2 regions of the Streptomyces sp. NPDC048590 genome follow, and region 1 is predicted to be linked to the other one. Evidence: predicted binding sites of a transcription regulator. Region 1 holds the regulator's gene; the other holds the start of a gene.
The links. The regulator HrcA, encoded in region 1, represses chaperone genes, less so after heat shock. The targets are predictions, from matches to a motif close to TTNGCACTCNGNNNNNCNGAGTGCNAA.

Region 1 (7,711 bases):
GACCGGCCGCATACCGCGCGGCAGGTCCCATCCGACGATGCGCCGGGCCAGCTTCTCGACCACCAGCTGCGAGGTGTGGCCGCCGCGGTTCTCCCGTACGTCCACCACCAGTCCCTCCCGGGCCACCTCGACCCGCAGGTCCCGGTGGATCTGGGCCCAGCCTGAGCCGACCATGTCGGGGACGTGGAGGTAGCCGAGGCGGCCCCCCGACCTCTCGTGCACGTACGCGCGCCGGTCGGCGACCCACGCGTGGTAGCGCAGGGCCTCCTCGTCGGCGACGGGTACGACGACGACATGGCGGGGGTCGCCGCCGTCGACCGGCTGGACCGTCAGCTCGACGGGTTTGCCGGCGGCGCCGTCGAGCAGCGGGGCGGGTCCGGTGAGGCTGTCGACGGGAAGGCCGTCGACCGCCAGGACGGTGTCCCCCGGGCGAACGGCGACGCCCGGCGCGGTGAGCGGGGACCAGGCGTCGGGGTCCGAGGACTCCGTGGGCAGGATCCGGTCGATGCGCCAGCTGCCGTCCTCCGCCCGGGAGAGGTCGGCGCCCAGCAGTCCCTGTGCGGCGCCGCCGCCCCAGGCGGGCGGGTTCACGTAGGCGTGGGAGGTGCCGAGTTCGCCCTGCACCTCCCAGAGGAGGTCCATGAGGTCGTCGTAGGTGGCGACCCGCCCGAGGACGGGCCGGTAGCGGTCCAGGACGCCGTCCCAGTCGACGCCGCCCATGTCCGGGCGCCAGAAGTTGTCCCGCATGACACGGCCGGTCTCCTCGTACATCTGGCGCCACTCGGCACCCGGGTCGAGGGTGCGCCGGACTCGGGAGAGATCGACGGTGAGCTGGTTGTCGCCGTCGTCGCCGGAGTCCCCGGAGAGGCGGCCGTCGGAGGGGATCACCTTCAGATCGCCGTCGCTGTGCAGGACCAGCCGCTTGCCGTCGCCGCTGACCGCGAACCGGCTGATGTCGTGTGCCACTTCGTCGCGGTGCGGCTTCTCCAGGTCGTACCGCTCCAGGACGGGCCCGGGATTGCGGGCCCCGGGCGTGGCCGCGCCGGTGCCGAGCACACCGCTCACCGGATGCCGCAGCCACAGCAGTACGCCCTTCGCGGCCCGCAGCGAGGAGTAGCGGGCGGCCTCGACGGGCACCGGCACGATCCGGTCGGCGAGCGAGTCGAGGTCGACGCGGGTGACGGGGAGCGCGGTGGGGTTGTCGTCGGAGTCGCCGTCCTTCTCCTTCTCGGCGGGACGGCCGTGGAGCTGCGGCCCGAACGGGGAGGGGGTGGTGGCGGCGAGGGTCAGCAGATGAGGCCGGCAGGTCCCGACGAACGCCAGGTCGAAGACGTGCGAGTCGTAGACCGGGTCGAAGGCGCGCTCGGAGAGGAAGGCCAGGTGCTTGCCGTCGGTGGTGAACGCGGGGGCGAAGTCCCGGAAGCGCAGCGGGGTCGCCTCGGTGACCCCCAGGTCCGCCAGGTGGGCCAGCTTGATCTGGCTGAGCGAGGCGGGCCCGGGGTGGGACCAGGCGAGCCAGGCGGAGTCGGGCGAGAAGACCAGCCCGGAGGCGTCGCCGTCCTCGCTGCGGTCCAGCTCGTGCACCTCTCCGCTCTCCCGCTCGACGACGAGTACCCGCCCGTCGTGGGCGGCGACGGCGAAGCGGCTGCCGTCGGGGGCGGGGGCCAGATCGAGGACCCGGCCGATCCTGCCGGCCGCGAGGCGCCGGGGCACGGCGCCGGGCGCGGTGCCGGTGGCGGGGGCGCACTCCAGGGCGTCCTCGCCCTCGGCGTCGGTGACCCAGACGACGTGCTGGTCACCGCCGGCCTGGAAGGCCCGCGGGAGCCTGGCCCGTACGCCGGGTTCGGCGGCGAGCGTCCGCGCGGGTCCCTCGCGGTGGGTGACCCAGTGGACGGCGCCCCGGGACCCGATCGCGCTGCCGCGGCCGGTGCGGTCGGGCGAGGCGCTGCAGGAGTGACCGCTCGCGTGCACGGAGTACGGCTGCAGGTCGGTGCGCTGGCCTCCGAGGCGGACGTCCAGCCGCCGGGGCCGGTCGCTCTCCAGGCTGTCCAGGACCCACAGTTCGCCTGCCTGGGCGTAGCAGATCCGTGTTCCGTCGGTGGTGGCGTGCCGGGCGTAGAAGCCGTCGGTGCCGGTGTGGCGGCGCAGGTCCGTGCCGTCGGGGAGGGAGGAGTAGACGGCGCCGACGCCTTCGTGGTCGCTGAGGAAGGCGATGCGCTCACCGGCCCACATGGGGCATTCGATGTTGCCGTCGAGATCCTCGTGGACGCGGCTGAACTCCTCCGGGGCGCCGTCCGGACGGTCCGTCGCGGCGATCCAGAGCTTGCCCGCGGTTCCGCCGCGGTAGCGCTTCCACGCCGCGGCCTCACGTCCCATGCCGGCCGAGAGCAGCAGCACCCGCCGGCCTGGTCCGTACGCGAGGGAGCCGACGGGCCCGTAGGGCAGGGTGCGGGCGGGCCCGCCGTCGACGGGGACGGCGCGGGCCCAGCTCCGCCGCAGCGAGACCTGCCCCTGGGTGCTGATCACCAGCACCTCGCCCTCGGGTGTCCAGCCGCGTACGGAGGTGCGCGCGTCCCCCCAGTGGGTCAGCTTCCTGGAAGGCCCGCCGTCGACGGGCGCGAGATGCACCTCGGGGGCGCCGTCCCGCCTGGACGTCCAGGCGACGAGGCTGCCGTCCGGCGATATCCGTGGCTGGGTGACGGGTCGGTTGTCGGCGCTCACGCGCCATGCCCGGCCGCCGTCGAGCGGCGCCAGCCAGACATCGTCCTCTGCGGTGAAGGCGATCAAGTCGCCCTGGACATGGGGATACCGGAGGTAGGAAGGCTGTGTCACGTGATCAGCCTAGGCCCGCGCCCCGCGGCAGGGGCGTGAGTTGGCCGGAGTTCGCCGTACGGAGAAGCCCTGCCCTCAGGACCAGCGGCCGGTGCGCCCCAGCAGCAGGGCCGTCGCCGCCGTGCCCGCGGTGGAGGTGCGCAGTACGGTCGGCCCCAGTCGGCAGGTCCGGGCGCCGGCGGCGGCGAAGGTGGCGAGTTCATCCGGCGACACACCGCCTTCCGGGCCGACGACGAGCACGATGGTGCCGGCCTCCGGCAGGGGCACGGTGGCCAGTGGCTCGCTGTCGTGGTCGCGGTCCTCGTGCAGGACCACGGCGAGGTCGGCCGTCGCCAGCAGCCTGGCGGCCTGTTTGGTCGTCATCGCGTCGGCCACCTCGGGGAAGCGCACCCGGCGCGACTGCTTCCCCGCCTCACGGGCCGTGTTCCGCCACTTGGCCAGGGACTTGAGGCCGCGATCGCCCTTCCACTGGGTGATGCAGCGCGAGGCCTGCCAGGGCACGATCGCGTCGACGCCCGTCTCGGTCATGGTCTCCACGGCAAGTTCACCGCGGTCGCCCTTGGGCAGCGCCTGGAGGACGGTGATGAAGGGGGCGGGCGCCGGTTCCTCGCGGAGCTCCCCCAGACCGACGACGAGCCGGTCCTTGCCCTCGGCGGCCCTTACGACGGCTTCCGCCCAGTGGCCCCGGCCGTCGGTGAGGACGACGTCCTCTCCCGGGTTCAGCCGTTTCACCGACACGGCGTGCCGCCCCTCGGGACCCTCCAGGACGAACTCCGGCCCGACGGGCAGCTGTTCGACGACGAAGACCGGTGCCGTCACTGGGCACTCCTCACGCTCACGGCCGCGCGCGCGGCTTCCATCTCTGCGGCGAGCAGACCGACGAGTTCACCGGCGGGCAGCTCCCGTGCCAGGCGGTGCCCCTGACCGGCCCAGAGCGCCATGCCCTGGGCGTCACCGGCCGCGGCGGCGGCCCTGCGCAGTCCGCCGGTGATCTGGTGGACCTGCGGGTAGGCGGCGGGGGCGTACGGACCGTGCTCCCGGACGAAGCGGTTGACGAGCCCGCGCGCGGGCCGGCCGGAGAACGCCCGGGTCAGCGCGGTGGTCACGAACAGCGGGTCGGTCAGCGCCCGCTTGTGCAGCGGGTGCGCGCCGGACTCCGGGCACGGCAGGAACGCCGTACCGAGCTGCGCGGCGTCGGCGCCGGACGCCAGGACCGCGGTGATCTGCGAGCCGCGCATCAGCCCTCCGGCCGCGATCAGCGGGAGGTCCACCGAGGCGCGGACCTCGGCGATCAGGGAGAGCAGCCCCGTGCCGGCGAGCCCGCCCTGCGGGTCGTCGCGGTGCGTGGACTGGTGGCCGCCCGCCTCGGTGCCCTGCACGCAGAGCGCGCCGGCCCCGGCCCAGCTGGCGTTCCGCGCCTCCTGGGGCGTGGTGACGGTGACGACGGTGAGGGTCCCGGCGGCGGCGAAGGCGTCGAGGACCTCACGGGCGGGGCAGCCGAAGGTGAAGGACACCACGGGTACGGGTTCTTCGAGCAGGATCGCGACCTTGGCCTCGTAGCCGTCGTCGCCCCGCTCGTCCGGTACCCCGAGCGGGGTCTCGTACCAGGCCGCCTCACCGGCGAGCTGGTCGCGGTAGATCTCGACGGCGCCCGGGTCGGCGACCAGGGGCTGCGGCATGAACAGGTTGACGCCGAAGGGGCCGCCGGTCGCCCTCCTGAGGCGTTCCACCTCGTCGTACATCCCGTCGGCCGTCTTGTAGCCGGCGGCGAGGAAGCCGATCCCGCCGGCCTCGGTCACGGCGGCGGCCAGCTCCGGCCCGGAGACCCCGCCGGCCATGGGGGCCTGCACGATCGGGTACCGGCAGAGACCGGTCAGCGCCAAGGACATGAGCGCATCGTGCCACGTCCGGCGGATCGTGCCGAATCTGCCGTTTCACACGGTGGACGGACCCGCCCGCACACCCGCGCCACCTGCCGGGGAGGACCGGTGGACGCAGAGCGCCGCCCGCCGGTAAGGGACCGGCGGGCGGCGTCGTGACGGGGTTCAGCGGCCGTTGAAGGCGTCCTTCAGACGGGAGAACAGCCCCTGCTGACCGGGCTGGAACTGCCCGGTGGGCCGCTCCTCCCCGCGCATCTGGGCCAGCTCCCGCAGAAGGCGCTCCTGTTCGGGGTCGAGCTTCGTCGGGGTCGTGACCTCGACGTGCACGATGAGGTCACCGCGTCCGTTGCCGCGCAGGTGCGTGATGCCGCGCCCGTGCAGCGGGACCGACTGCCCCGACTGGGTGCCCGGCCGGATGTCGATCTCCTCGAGGCCGTCGAGTGTCTCCAGTGGCACCTGGGTGCCGAGCGCCGCCGCCGTCATCGGGATGGTGACCGTGCAGTGCAGGTCGTCACCGCGCCGCTGGAACACGGCGTGCGGGAGCTCGTGGATCTCCACGTAGAGATCACCGGCGGGCCCGCCGCCGGGACCGACCTCGCCCTCGCCCGCGAGCTGGATCCGGGTGCCGTTGTCGACACCGGCCGGGATCTTCACGGTGAGGGTGCGCCGCGAGCGGATGCGTCCGTCGCCGGCGCACTCGGGACACGGGGTCGGCACGACCGTGCCGAAGCCCTGGCACTGCGGGCAGGGACGCGAGGTCATGACCTGGCCGAGGAACGACCTGGTGACCTGGGAGACCTCACCGCGGCCGCGGCACATGTCACAGGTCTGCGCGGAGGTGCCGGGGGCCGCGCCCTCGCCGCTGCAGGTGTTGCAGACGACGGCGGTGTCGACCTGGATGTCCTTGGTCGTGCCGAAGGCGGCTTCCGAGAGGTCGATCTCCAGGCGGATCATCGCGTCCTGGCCGCGCCGGGTGCGCGAACGGGGGCCCCGCTGCGACGCCGTGCCGAAGAACGCGTCCATGATGTCGCTGAAGTTCCCGAAGCCGCCGGCCCCGAAGCCTCCCGCGCCACCGCCACCGCCCGAGGCGGACAGCGGGTCGCCGCCGAGGTCGTAGACCTGCTTCTTCTGCGGGTCCGAGAGCACCTCGTAAGCGGCGTTGATCTCCTTGAACCGCTCCTGGGTCTTCGGATCAGGGTTGACATCCGGGTGCAGCTCGCGGGCGAGCCGACGGAATGCCTTCTTGATCTCGTCCTGAGATGCGTCGCGGCGCACGCCGAGTACGGCGTAGTAGTCCGTGGCCACTTACGACTCCGCCAGGATCTGTCCGACGTAACGTGCCACTGCGCGTACCGCTCCCATCGTTCCGGGGTAGTCCATGCGGGTCGGTCCGACCACGCCGAGTTTGGCGACTGCCTCGTCGCCCGAACCGTAGCCGACCGCGACGACGGACGTGGAGTTGAGGCCCTCGTGGGCGTTCTCGTGCCCGATCCGTACGGTCATGCCTGAATCCGTCGCCTCACCGAGCAGCTTCAGAAGCACGACCTGCTCCTCCAGTGCCTCCAGCACCGGCCGGATCATCACAGGGAAGTCGTGCCCGAAGCGGGTGAGGTTGGAGGTGCCGCCGATGATCAGCCGCTCCTCCGTCTCTTCGACCAGGGTCTCGAGGAGGACGGAGAGCACCGTCGACACGGTGCCCCGGTCCTCGGTCTCGAAGGACTCCGGCAGATCCTGCACCAGACGCGGGACGTCCGCGAAACGTCGTCCGACGACCCGGCTGTTGAGCCGGGCCCTCAGATCGGCGAGCGAGGTGTCACCGAACGGTGCGGGACAGTCGATCATACGCTGTTCGACACGGCCCGTGTCCGTGATCAGCACGAGCATCAGCCTGGCCGGGGCCAGCGACAGCAGCTCCACGTGCCGGACGGTCGAGCGCGTCAGCGAGGGGTACTGCACGACGGCGACCTGCCGGGTCAGCTGCGCGAGCAACCTGACCGTGCGGCCCACGACGTCGTCGAGGTCGACCGCGCCGTCGAGGAAGTTCTGGATGGCCCGGCGCTCCGGCGACGACAGGGGCTTGACGCCCGCGAGCTTGTCGACGAAGAGACGGTAGCCCTTGTCCGTCGGAATACGCCCGGCACTCGTGTGCGGCTGGGCGATGAAACCCTCGTCCTCCAGCACGGCCATGTCGTTGCGCACGGTCGCAGGGGAGACCCCGAGGCTGTGCCGCTCGGTGAGCGCCTTGGAGCCGACGGGCTCCTCGGTGCCGACATAGTCCTGGACGATGGCGCGCAGCACTTCGAGTCTGCGTTCACTGAGCACCGCGCACACCTCCAGCTGTGGTTCTTCGGCTTCTGCCTGGCACTCTGTGCGTTCGAGTGCCAGCAATCCCCCGGTCAGTGTACGGGGGCGGGGTGGCCCCGGGGCAAGGGCGACCGGCCATGCCGTCGGGGGACTGTGCAGGTCGTTGCCGATAGCGTCGCCGTATGCATGTCTCTTGGGAAGAGTTCGGCTGGGAGCGGTTGGGCCACAGTGCGGGCCGGCGGCGCCTTCCCGTCTGGGACGCCACCGTCGCGCTGGTGGCGGGGCAGGACGGAGCGCTGCTCTACGACACCGGTTCGACGCTCCGGGAGGGTGTCGAGCTGAGGACCCAGGCGGAGGCGCTGCTGGGCCGGAGGGTGACACATATCGCACTGAGTCATCCGCACTTCGACCATGTGCTCGGCACCGCGGCCTTCTCCGGAGCGGCCGTCCACGGAGCCGTCGGCACCGCGGACCTGCTGGTGCGGAGCGCGGAGGAGCTGCGGGCGGACGCGGTGAGGCACGGGATGAGTGCGGCGGACGCCACGGCGGCCACGGACGCCCTGGTGGCACCCCGGCACCAGGTGAGCGGGGAGTCGACCCTGGATCTCGGCGGCGGACTCCAGGTGCTGCTCGCGAATGTGGGCCCCGGCCACAGCGGACACGATCTCGCGGTGCTGGTGCCGGGCTCCCCGGTC
Region 2 (7,711 bases), on a different contig from region 1:
CCTGCCCCGACCAGCCCGATGACCGCGGGGTAGTCGTCCGTGGCGAAGTCGATCCGGGGGGTGAAGCCGGAGGCCTCGCAGACCTCCACCAGCTGACGCCTGCAGCGCGGGCAGCCCGCGATCCACGGCTCGTCGGCCAGGTCCTCGATGCCCACCGCGTCCGCGCCGGCCAGCCGGTGCCCCTCGGGGACGAGGCCGATCAGCCGGTCGCTGAGCAGCGGTCGCACGACCAGGTCGTCCCATTCGCCGCCGGTGGCGCCGTAGCGGAAGGCCAGGGCGATGTCGCAGTCCCCGTCCCGGAGCATCTCCACCGATCGCGGCGGCTCCGCCTCGACGAGGGAGACCCGGGTGCCGGGGTGCTCCGCGCGCAGGGCCGCGAGAGCGCCGGGCACGAGCGTCGAGCTGCCGCTGGGGAACGACACGAGCCGGACCCGGCCCGCCCGGAGTCCGGCGATCGCGGCGACCTCCTCCTCGGCGGCGGTCAGCCCCGCGAGGATGCCGGAGGCGTGGCGCACAAGCGCCTCACCGGCCTGGGTCAGACGCATCTCGCGCCCCGTGCGGATGAGGAGGGGCGTGCCCGCGGAGCTCTCCAGCGCCTTCATCTGCTGGCTGACCGCGGGCTGGGTGCATCCGAGCTCCCGTGCCGCGGCGGAGAACGAACCGGTGGCGGCCACGGCACGCAGGACTCGGAGATGACGGGCTTCGATCACTCTTCAACCATAAGCGGCTCTTGCAGCATTCGCAGAATAATCGCAGGCGCCTTTGAGTGGGTCGGGGCTAGGCTCTCCGGTCATGAAGGTCCTCACCGTGAACATCGGCCGTCCCACCGCCTCCCCCGACTCGGACGGAGCAGGCGGGCTGACCGGGATCGTCAAGCAGCCGTACGACGGCTCGGTGCGGGTGACCGACCCCGGGCCGAAGGGCACCGGCGGCAGCGGCCTGGCCGGGGACGCGGTGTGTGACCTCCGGCATCACGGCGGCAGCGACCAGGCGGTCTACGCCTACGCCCGCGAGGAGCTCGACGCCTGGGAGCGGGAGCTCGGGCGCCCGCTGCCCAACGGGGCGTTCGGCGAGAATCTCACGACGTCCGGCCTCACCGTCAGCCGCGCGCTGATCGGGGAGCGCTGGCGCATCGGTGACGAACTGGTCCTCGAGGTGACCTCCGGCCGCATCCCCTGCCGTACGTTCGCGGGCCACCTGGGTGAGCGCGGCTGGGTCAGGCGGTTCACCCGGGAGGGGGCCACCGGCGCGTACCTGCGGGTGATCGAACCGGGGACGATCCGCTCCGGCGACCCGGTCGAGGTGGTGCACACACCCCGTCACGAGGTCACCGCGGCAATGGAGTTCAGGGCGACGACCACGGAACGCGAGCTGCTGCCGCGCCTGCTCGACGCCGGGGACGCCCTGCACTCCGAGACACTGCGGGCCGCACGGGAGTACGTCGCGAAGCAGGACTCCGCCCGCTGAGCCCCGTCCCCGTTCCGCCATCCGCGCACGTCCCACCTGCCGTTCAGGAGCGTACGGGCGGGTCCGCCCCGCTCCCGGCCGGACGCTAACGTGCCGCCTATGACGACTGCACTGATTACGGGCGCCACGGCGGGGATCGGGGCCGCCTTCGCACGGCGGCTCGCGGCTGACGGGCACAACCTGGTGCTGGTGGCCCGTGACACGGAGCGCCTGCGGGCCCAGGCCACGGAACTGCACGACGGGCACGGCATCGAGGCCGAGGTGCTGACCGCGGACCTGTCCACGGACTCCGGGATCGAGGCGGTGGAAGCGCGGCTGACGGACCGTGTGAGCCCGGTCGACCTGCTGGTGAACAACGCCGGTTTCGGCAACAAGGGCCGCTACCTGGACGTCTCGATCGCCGACGAGCTGACGATGCTGAAGGTCCACTGCGAGGCGGTGCTCCGCCTCACCTCGGCGGCGGCGGGCTCGATGCGCGAACGCGGCCGAGGCGGCGTCGTCAACGTCGCCTCCGTCGCGGCGTTCCTGCCGCGCGGGACGTACGGGGCCTCGAAGGCATGGGTCGTCCAGTTCACCCAGGGCGCGGCCAAGGACCTCGCGGGTACGGGGGTGCGGCTGATGGCACTCTGCCCGGGGTTCGTACGCACGGAGTTCCACGAGCGCGCCGGGATGGGGACGGGTGACATCCCGGGCTGGATGTGGCTGGACGCGGACAAGCTGGTGGCAGCCGCCCTGGCGGACCTGGCCAGGGGCCGCTCGGTGTCCATCCCGGACCCGCGGTACAAGGCGCTGATGAGCCTGGTGAAGCTGACCCCCCGCAGTGTGCTGGGGGGCGTCACCTCCCGCGCGGGCCGCAGCTACGGGCCCAAGTAGGGGCGGCCCCGGAGGCCACCGACGCACCGAGGCCCGGTGCCCCCGCGACGGGGGCACCGGGCCTCGGTGTTCGTACGGAACGCGTACTAGTGGGAGTGGCCGTGGCCGCCGTGACCGGCGTCGGCCTCTTCCTCGGCCGGCTTCTCGACGACCAGGGTCTCGGTCGTGAGCAGCAGCGACGCGATGGACGCGGCGTTCTCCAGGGCGGAGCGGGTGACCTTGACCGGGTCGATGACGCCGGCCTTCACCAGGTCGCCGTACTCACCGGTGGCGGCGTTGAAGCCCTGGCCCTTGTCGAGGTCGGAGACCTTCGAGGTGATGACGTAGCCCTCGAGGCCCGCGTTCTCGGCGATCCAGCGGAGCGGCTCGACGGCGGCGCGGCGCACGACCGCGACACCGGTGGCCTCGTCGCCGGTCTTGCCGAGGTTGCCCTCGAGGACCTTGACGGCGTGGACGATGGCGGAGCCACCACCGGAGACGATGCCCTCCTCGACCGCGGCGCGGGTCGCGGAGATGGCGTCCTCCAGACGGTGCTTCTTCTCCTTGAGCTCGACCTCGGTGGCGGCACCGACGCGGATCACGCACACGCCGCCGGCCAGCTTCGCGAGGCGCTCCTGGAGCTTCTCGCGGTCCCAGTCGGAGTCCGTGGCCTCGATCTCGGCCTTGATCTGGTTGACCCGGCCCTTGACGTCGGCGGAGTCGCCGCCGCCGTCGACGATGGTGGTGTCGTCCTTGGAGACGGTCACGCGACGGGCGGTGCCCAGCACGTCCAGACCGGCCTGGTCGAGCTTGAGGCCGACCTCCTCGGCGATGACGGTCGCACCGGTGAGGGTGGCGATGTCGCCGAGCATGGCCTTGCGGCGGTCACCGAAGCCGGGGGCCTTCACCGCGACGGCGTTGAAGGTGCCACGGATCTTGTTGACGACGAGGGTGGAGAGCGCCTCGCCCTCGACGTCCTCGGCGATGATGAGCAGCGGCTTCGAGCCACCCGCCTGGATGACCTTCTCCAGCAGCGGGAGCAGCTCCTGGATGGAGCCGATCTTGCCCTGGTGGATCAGGATGTACGGGTCGTCGAGGACGGCCTCCATACGCTCCTGGTCGGTCACCATGTACGGGGACAGGTAACCCTTGTCGAAGGCCATGCCCTCGGTGAACTCAAGGTCCAGACCGAAGGTGTTGGACTCCTCGACGGTGATGACACCGTCCTTGCCGACCTTGTCCATCGCGTCCGCGATGAGCTCGCCGACCTGCGGGTCCTGCGCGGAGAGCGCGGCCACGGCGGCGATGTCGGCCTTGTCCTCGATCGGGCGGGCGCTCGCGAGGAGTTCCTCGGAGACGGCCTTCACGGCGGCGTCGATGCCCTTCTTCAGGGCGGCCGGGGAAGCACCCGCGGCGACGTTGCGCAGGCCTTCGCGGACGAGGGCCTGGGCGAGCACGGTGGCGGTGGTGGTGCCGTCACCCGCGACGTCGTTGGTCTTGGTGGCGACCTCCTTCACCAGCTGGGCACCGAGGTTCTCGTACGGGTCGTCGAGCTCGACCTCGCGCGCGATGGTGACACCGTCGTTGGTGATGGTGGGGGCGCCGAACTTCTTGTCGATGACGACGTTGCGGCCCTTGGGGCCGATCGTCACCTTCACCGTGTCGGCAAGCTTGTTGACGCCGCGCTCAAGGGCGCGACGGGCGTCCTCGTCGAACTTCAGAATCTTCGCCATGGGCTGTGTTCTTCCCTCTCAAAACGAACTGCGCCCCTCGCCGCCCGGCTAGTTGATTTCGCTGGGGGCCAGGGGCGCAGAACAGAAGCAAACGTGGGTGAATTACTTCTCGACGATCGCGAGCACGTCGCGCGCCGAGAGGACGAGGTACTCCTCGCCGTTGTACTTCACCTCGGTGCCGCCGTACTTGCTGTACAGCACGACATCGCCGGTCTTGACGTCGAGCGGAAGGCGCTCGCCGTTCTCGAAGCGGCCCGGGCCCACGGCCAGGACGACGCCCTCCTGGGGCTTCTCCTTGGCGGTGTCCGGAATGACCAGGCCGGAAGCCGTGGTCTGCTCGGCGTCGAGCGGCTGGACCACAATGCGGTCCTCGAGCGGCTTGATCGCAACCTTGGAGCTGGTGGTCGACACGATCCGGTCTCCCCCTTCGGAGATCTCACGGGGTTTAACAGTCTGTGGGTGGCGACCAGGTGGATCCGTCGTCGCGGGTGCCGGACCTGCCCTGTCGCGCGGCTGTGCTGGCACTCTCCCTCGGGGAGTGCCAGACCTGAGACTATGACCGCGATTAGCACTCGGTCAAGCGGAGTGCCAATTCACCACCCTCGCGTGGCGCCACGGGCCCGGTGTCCTCACGTCTGTGGGGCGGACCGCCGCGCGGCCCGCCCCACAGACACCCGGCACGGCCCTCTTCCGGGCGTGCCCGCACGACCTCAGACGTAGTCCTCCAGCCTGGCGACCGCGTACCCCTTGTCCGTGACCGTCTTCATGACCTGCCGGACCATGTCGGCCATGGAACCCTCCCAGTCCTCCTCGCCCCTGAAGTGGGTGAGGATGATGTCTCCGGGATGCAGGTCCTGATCGGTCTCGCGCCACTCCATGTGGTCGGGGAACGCCTCGGCGGCCCACAGCGGCACCGCCTTGATGCCGCAGGACTTGGCGACACGCAGGGTGTCGCCGTTGTAGTTCCCGTACGGCGGCCTGAAGAGGGTGGGCCGCTTCCCGAAGTACTTCTCCAGCTTGTCCTGCTCGCCGCAGATCTCCCGCTTCTGCTCGGACGCCGAGAGCCCCGGGAGGTAGCGGTGGTTGAGGGTGTGGTTGTTGAGGGTGACCCCGCGGGCCTGCATGTCCTTGAAGTAGCCGTAGTCGTCGCTGGTGACGTAGTCGCTGAGGAAGGCGCTGTACGGGATGTTCAGCTCCGTCATCATCTTCAGCAGTTCGGGGTCCTTCTCGGCCCCGTCGTCCATCGTCAGGAAGACGACGCGCTCCTTGGTCGGCACCGTGGTGAAGACCGGCGGCAGGTCCTCCCCTCCTTCCACCTCGAACCCCTTGCGGGTGGTGATGCGGGGCTTCTCGGCGGGCGGCTCCGGAGCAGCCAGCGGGGTCTTCGCGAGGCCCCACTTCCGCGCGGCGGCGACCCGCGCGGCGTGCTGCTTCCTGAGCCGTTCGACGCGCGCCTCGGCCGCGGCGACCGGGCCGGCGGGGGCGGCCGCGGGGCCCTGCTGCCCGATGTCCGCCTTCTCGCGGGCGCCGCTCCCGGCGGCCGTGCCGTCGACCCCGTCGGCACACCCGGAGGCGACGGCGGCGACCAGCATGGCGGCCAGCACCGCACGAACCGGCTTGCTCCGCTTCATGGCGGATTTTTCCTTTTGTCGTACTAGCTGCATGGCGCCGCATCCTGCCACCGGCGCGCCCGGCACCTCCGGAGACACCTCCGGCGGACCCGCCGGGTCCCCCGGCTGGCTCACAATGGACCGGTGAACGCCCTCCCCCCTCACGGCCAGGCCGACCCCGCCGACCCGCTCGCCGTCTTCGCGGCGCTCCGCACCCCCGAGGGCGCGGCGCTCCTGGACGAGCTGCGCGACCACGACCCCGCACGGGAACTGGCGACCGCGACCCGGTTGCGGCGGTCGCACCCCGCCGCGCTCGTGTCGGCGGCGCTGACGCAGGCGCGGCTGCGTCAGCGGGCGGTCGCGAAGTTCGGGCCGGAGGACGCCTACCGCATGTTCTTCACCCCCGACGGCGTGGAACAGGCCACCCGCACCTCCGTCGCCGCCTACCGCGCGGGACGGTTCGCCGAGCTCGGCGTACGGAGCGTGGCCGACCTCTGCTGCGGCATCGGCGGCGACGCGATCGCCCTGGCCAGGGCGGGCATCGCCGTACTGGCCGTGGACCGCGATCCGCTGACCGCCGAGGTCGCCCGTGCCAACGCCGAGGCGCTCGGCCTCCAGGACCTGATCGAGGTGCGGTGCGCGGACGTCACGGAGACCGGCACATCGGCGTACGACGCGGTCTTCGTCGACCCCGCGCGACGCGGCGGGCGGGGAAGGATCTTCGACCCGGAAGCCTATTCACCGCCGCTCTCCTGGGCCACGGACGCCGCGCTCAAGGCTCCGCGCGCCGCGCTGAAGATCGCCCCCGGTGTGCCGCACGAGGCGATCGATCCCCGGGCCGAGGCGGAGTGGATCTCGGACGGCGGCGATGTGAAGGAGGCCGTGCTCTGGTTCGGCGAGGGCTTCACGCCCGGCGGCTACCGGGCCACCCTGCTGCCGTCCCGCACGACGCTCGTCTCCGGCGCCCCGCTCCCCGCGCCGCCGGTCGGACCCGTCGGCCGGTATCTGTACGAGCCGGACGGCGCCGTGATCCGGGCTCATCTCGTCGCCAGGATCGTCGACGAGTGCGGGGGAAGGCTCGTCGACGAGACGATCGCGTACGTCACGGGCGACACCCCGTACGCCTCGGAGGCGGTCGCCGGTTACGAGATCACCGACCAGCTCCCCTTCAACATGAAGAAGCTGAAGGCGCTGCTGAGGGAGCGCCAGGTGGGCGTGCTGACCGTCAAGAAGCGCGGCTCGGCCGTCGAACCGGAGGAACTGCGCCGGAAGATGAAGCTCCAGGGTCCGCACTCGGCGACCGTCTTCCTCACCCGGGTGGCCGGCGCCCCCACGATGCTGATCGGCAGGCCGCTGAAGCGCCCCTGATCAGCCGTCCACGGAGAGCAGTGGCCGCGCGGGTACCCCGGAGAGCACCCGGACCACCCAGCGGCGGTGAGCGCGGGCCTTGACGAGCCCGGTCAGCCCGGTCAGCCACGCCAGGAAACCGAGCCCCATCATCCAGGCCACCTCGGCGTAGGTGTCCTCGCCCGCCCGGGCCTTCGCCGGTACGGCGAAGCAGAGGAAGAGACCCACCGCGCAGAGCACGGCCGACGCCGTCAGCCAGGTGAGGGCCACCCGCGGCATCCGCAGGGCTAGGTCTCCCGCCGGATCACGGTCCAGCCCGCCCCACCGCACGAGAAGCCGGTGGACCCGCACGTCCCTGGCTGCGCCCACGGCGACGAAGGCCACCGCCGGGATGATCACCGCCGCGCCGACGGCCAGGAACACTGCGCCGAGGAGCCGGGAGAAGGGGTCCGCCGCCTCCTCGAAGGAGGCGATTCCGACCGCCACCAGGGACCAGCCGAACGCGGCGACGCCGGCCCACATCCACAGCACACCGAGGCGGCCGGGCCCCATGAACATCCTGGTCAGCTCGGAGAGGACCAGTGCACGGTCCCGCAGCAGCGCGCCCCGGTCCGGCCAGGACCGTATCTCCACGGGCGGAGGCGGGGGCGGCAGCGGTGCACGGCGTGACATGGGCCGGACATTACCGACTCCCCGCCACAC

Region 2: a site for HrcA is predicted at 4,618-4,644, ahead of groES (co-chaperone GroES). Genes of this name have one in related genera too.

The regions. Positions count from the first base shown of each region.
Region 1 is NZ_JBICWC010000001.1:606,158-613,868, reverse strand. It holds gene ACGFNN_RS02525 (S41 family peptidase) at 1-2,832, opposite strand, end outside; gene ACGFNN_RS02520 (16S rRNA (uracil(1498)-N(3))-methyltransferase) at 2,908-3,651, opposite strand; gene ACGFNN_RS02515 (nitronate monooxygenase) at 3,648-4,721, opposite strand; gene dnaJ (molecular chaperone DnaJ) at 4,878-6,017, opposite strand; gene hrcA (heat-inducible transcriptional repressor HrcA) at 6,018-7,034, opposite strand; gene ACGFNN_RS02500 (MBL fold metallo-hydrolase) at 7,199-7,711, shown strand, end outside.
Region 2 is NZ_JBICWC010000004.1:220,903-228,613, forward strand. It holds gene ACGFNN_RS13140 (LysR family transcriptional regulator) at 1-710, opposite strand, end outside; gene ACGFNN_RS13145 (MOSC domain-containing protein) at 793-1,467, shown strand; gene ACGFNN_RS13150 (SDR family oxidoreductase) at 1,567-2,340, shown strand; gene groL (chaperonin GroEL) at 2,427-4,052, opposite strand; gene groES (co-chaperone GroES) at 4,155-4,463, opposite strand; gene ACGFNN_RS13165 (polysaccharide deacetylase family protein) at 4,763-5,683, opposite strand; gene ACGFNN_RS13170 (methyltransferase domain-containing protein) at 5,807-7,030, shown strand; gene ACGFNN_RS13175 (hypothetical protein) at 7,031-7,681, opposite strand.